2 regions of the Ectopseudomonas oleovorans genome follow, and region 2 is predicted to be linked to the other one. Evidence: predicted binding sites of a transcription regulator. Region 2 holds the regulator's gene; the other holds the start of a gene.

Region 1 (2,199 bases), on a different contig from region 2:
ACGGTTCTTGGCGCGATTGGCTTCGTTGTTGTTTGGCACCAGCGGGTAACGCTCGCCATGAAAGCGCATGGTGATCTGCTCGACCGGTACGCCACCGGCCACCAGATACTCCTGCACGGCCAGCGCACGACGGCGTGACAGGTCGCGATTGGTCAGACGATTGCCGCTGTTGTCGGCGTGACCATCGATCTGGAAGCTGTTGATGCTCGGGTCGGCCTTGACGAAGTCGAGGATGATGTCGAGCTTGGCCTTGGCCATCGGATCGAGATCGATGCCGCCACCGGGAAAACCGATCTGCGCCTGGCGAATCTGATCGAAATTGACCGGTAGCAACTTGGCGATACAGGCCTGGTAATCGTCATAGGCCTTGTGAAACTTCACCGGCAGCAAACGTACTTCCAGGTTGTCGCCACCATTGAGGGTGCGATGACGCACCAGCGGGCTGCGCCCTTCGAGCAGACCGGTGAGCAGCCGCGAACCCTGCTCCTGCGAGCTGTTGAACGGCACCTCGCCATTACCGACGCTGACCACACCGAGATTGATATCGCCGCGCCCCGGCTGCCAGGGCGCCGCCGCCGCCAGCAAGGTCGCCGAACCCGCGCCCATCCAGCGCTCACGGGCCTTGAGACGGAAGGTGACCTGTTCACCCGCGCGGCGTACGAACTCGCCGCTGCCGAAATTGCTGATCGGCTGACTCAGGCGGCACTCGAACTGATCGCCCTCGACCGTCCACTCCACTTTCTCCAGCCGCGTCTGGAAGCTGATGGCATGCGCCGGCAGGCACAAGGGCATGCCAGCCAGCAGGCTGATCAGAAGGAAATTGGGCGCACGCACGGTCGACTCCACGGCGGTTCACGGCATTCCCAAGGGGTATCGGTCAGGCGCGCGGAAACTTGACCCCGACGTGCGATTGTCGCGTCGGCGCGAGCGCGAACAGGCGCTTTTCAGTTAACATGCGGCCACGTTTTACCCGCCTGGAAGCCTCCATGTCCGACCGCCTGACTCTCCTGCGTCCCGATGACTGGCACATTCACCTGCGCGATGGCGCAGTGCTGCCACATACCGTCGGCGATGCCGCGCGCACTTTCGGCCGCGCCATCATCATGCCCAACCTGGTTCCGCCGGTACGCAACGCCGCCGAAGCCGACGCCTATCGCCAGCGCATTCTCGCGGCGCGCCCGGCCGGCAGCCGCTTCGAGCCACTGATGGTGCTCTATCTCACCGACAACACCAGCCCCGAGGACGTGCGTGCGGCCAAGGCCAGCGGTTTCGTGCATGCCGCCAAGCTCTATCCGGCCGGCGCCACCACCAATTCCGACTCGGGCGTGACCAGCATCGACAAGATCTTCCCGGCGCTGGAAGTCATGGCCGAAGTCGGCATGCTGCTGCTGGTGCATGGCGAAGTGACCCGCGCCGAGATCGACGTGTTCGACCGCGAGAAAGCCTTCATCGACGAGCACCTGACCCGTGTGGTCGAACGCTTCCCGACGCTCAAGGTGGTGTTCGAGCACATCACCACCCGTGACGCGGTGCAGTTCGTCGAGGCCGCTTCGGCCAACGTCGGCGCCACCATCACCGCGCACCACCTGCTGTACAACCGCAACCACATGCTGGTTGGTGGCATTCGCCCGCACTTCTATTGCCTGCCGATCCTCAAGCGCAACGTGCATCAGGAAGCCCTGCTCGACGCGGCCACCAGCGGCAACGCCAAGTTCTTCCTCGGCACCGACTCGGCGCCGCACGTCAAGCATGCCAAGGAAGCCGCCTGCGGCTGCGCCGGCTGCTACACCGCCTTTGCGGCCATCGAGCTGTATGCCGAAGCTTTCGAACAGCGCGGCGCGCTGGACAAGCTGGAAGCCTTCGCCAGCTTCCATGGCCCTGACTTCTACGGCATGCCACGTAACAGCGACAGCATCACCCTGGTGCGCGAGGAATGGACCGTACCGGCCACCCTGCCGCTGGGCGACAACAGCGTGGTGCCGCTGCGCGCCGGCGAAACCCTGCGCTGGAAATTGCTGGAGGCTCAGGCGTGAGCGAAGACAACTACGACGACGAACTCGAACCCAGCCTGCCGTCCGGTCCGCGCACGCCCATGGCGGCGCGCTTTCGCGGTTATCTGCCGGTTGTGGTGGATGTAGAGACCGGCGGTTTCAACTGCGCCACCGATGCCCTGCTGGAAATCGCCGCGACCACCATCGC
Region 2 (2,199 bases):
CCGGAGAGCTTGGCGCCATCTCGCTCGCTACGGGCGAGGAACAGCTCGACACGCTTGGCCAGCTCACGAAAGCCATCGGCACCGATTTCGCGGCGCATGAAACGACCCCACTCGACGCTCAGGCTTTGCGCTTCATCGCTCAGGTCGTTGACCAGCGGCGCGCTCTGCTCCACCAGATCCATGGTCCGGTTGGCAGCCTTTTCGGTCATGGTCACGACGTAGTTCAGGCGTTCGGTAGCGTCGGCGATCTGCGACAGTTCCTGGGCATGCGGCATACGCGGATCGAGCTGAAAATTGACAATGGCGTTGTGCAGTTCACGGGTCAGTTTGCCGACCTCGTGATACAGCCCGCGATCGCGGACCTTGTTCAGCTCGTTGATCAGTTGCACCGCAGCGCCGAAATTACCTTGCTCAAGGCTATCGACCAGATCGCGGGCATTGCTTTTCAGGGTCGACTCGAGGTCACCCAGCGTGGAGTCATCATGTTCCATAGCACCCTCGCGGCTGACATCAGCCGTTGACCCGCTCGAAGATCTTCTCGATCTTTTCCTTCAACACCTGAGCGGTGAAGGGCTTGACCACGTAGCCATTCACACCGGCCTGGGCCGCCTCGATGATCTGATCGCGCTTGGCTTCGGCAGTCACCATCAGCACCGGCAGGTGCTTGAGGCGATCGTCGGCACGTACCGCACGCAGCAGGTCGATGCCGGTCATGCCGGGCATGTTCCAGTCGGTCACCAGAAAGTCGAAACTGCCGCTTTGCAGCATCGGCAGCGCCGAGGTGCCGTCATCGGCTTCCGCGGTGTTAGTGAAACCCAAGTCCCGCAAGAGGTTCTTGATGATCCGTCGCATCGTCGAGAAATCGTCAACGATGAGGATTTTCATGTTCTTGTCCAAGTCGACCTCCGTACAGTCCCAAACGTATTGCGCTTGCAACTACGCCCTTTAATCGTGAAACCGTTTTGCGCCTGCGAGTACGCCGCGTTCAGCCAGCGCGCCATTCACTCAGCCGCGAGCGCAAACGCGCCGCGCACTGGCTGTGCAACTGGCTCACGCGTGACTCGCTAACCCCCAGCACTTCACCGATTTCCTTCAAGTTCAGTTCTTCATCGTAATACAGCGCCAGCACCAGACGTTCGCGCTCCGGCAAACCGGCGATGGCATCGGCCAAGGCCGCCTGGAAGCGTTCGTCTTCGAGGTTCCGCGAAGGTTCGAGGTGAGTGTGTCCGGCGTCTTCGTGCAACCCGCCATGCTCGCCGTCCTGCAACAGGTCGTCGAAACTAAACAGGCGGCTGCCCAAAGTGTCGCCAAGAATGCCGTAGTAATCTTCCAGACTCAATTGGAGTTCGGCCGCAACCTCGTGATCTTTAGCGTCCCGCCCGGTTCTTGCCTCAACGACACGAATCGCATCGCTGACCATACGGCTGTTGCGGTGCACCGAACGCGGCGCCCAATCACCCTTGCGCACCTCGTCGAGCATGGAGCCGCGAATACGGATACCGGCGAAGGTCTCGAAACTGGCACCCTTGCTGGAATCGTATTTGCGCGAGGCTTCGAGCAGGCCGATCATGCCGGCCTGGATAAGATCATCAACCTGCACGCTGGCCGGCAGACGAGCCAGCAGGTGGAAGGCAATGCGCTTGACCAGCGGTGCATAGCGCTCGATCAACTGGTGCTGGGAGTCCTGCGCCTGAGCCTTGTTGTACATGCGAAGTCCAGAAGCTGCTGTCATATGGCCGAGTCTGCAGTCGGTTGTTGCACCAGACGCTCGACGAAAAACTCCAGATGGCCACGGGGATTGGCCGGCAACGGCCAGGTGTCGACCTTCTGAGCGATCGCCTTGAACGCCAGAGCGCACTTGGATCGAGGGAAGGCTTCATAGACGGCGCGCTGCTTCTGCACGGCCTTGCGCACACACTCATCGTAGGGCACGGCGCCAACATACTGCAGGGCGACATCGAGGAAGCGATCCGTCACCTTGGTCAGCTTAGCAAACAGATTGCGCCCTTCCTGCGGGCTGTGCGCCATGTTGGCCAGAACGCGGAAGCGACTGATGCCGTGGTCACGGTTGAGCAGCTTGATCAACGCATAGGCGTCGGTGATCGAGGTGGGCTCATCGCAGACCACCACGAGAATTTCCTGCGCGGCACGGACGAAGCTGACCACGGCATCACCGATGCCGGCGGCGGTGTCGATCAC

What was found. The regulator FliA, encoded in region 2, starts transcription of late flagellar genes. The targets are predictions, from matches to a motif close to CTAAAGTTTNNNNNNNNNNNGCCGNTAA.
Region 1: a site for FliA is predicted at 871-898, ahead of N5J71_RS07745 (flagellar protein MotY). Genes of this name have one in related genera too.

The regions. Positions count from the first base shown of each region.
Region 1 covers NZ_JAOCLK010000010.1:119,470-121,668, forward strand. The annotation lists gene N5J71_RS07745 (flagellar protein MotY) at 1-834, opposite strand, end outside; gene pyrC (dihydroorotase) at 987-2,033, shown strand; gene rnt (ribonuclease T) at 2,030-2,199, shown strand, end outside.
Region 2 covers NZ_JAOCLK010000003.1:60,898-63,096, forward strand. The annotation lists gene N5J71_RS02620 (protein phosphatase CheZ) at 1-491, opposite strand, end outside; gene N5J71_RS02625 (chemotaxis response regulator CheY) at 511-885, opposite strand; gene fliA (RNA polymerase sigma factor FliA) at 986-1,732, opposite strand; gene fleN (flagellar synthesis regulator FleN) at 1,729-2,199, opposite strand, start outside.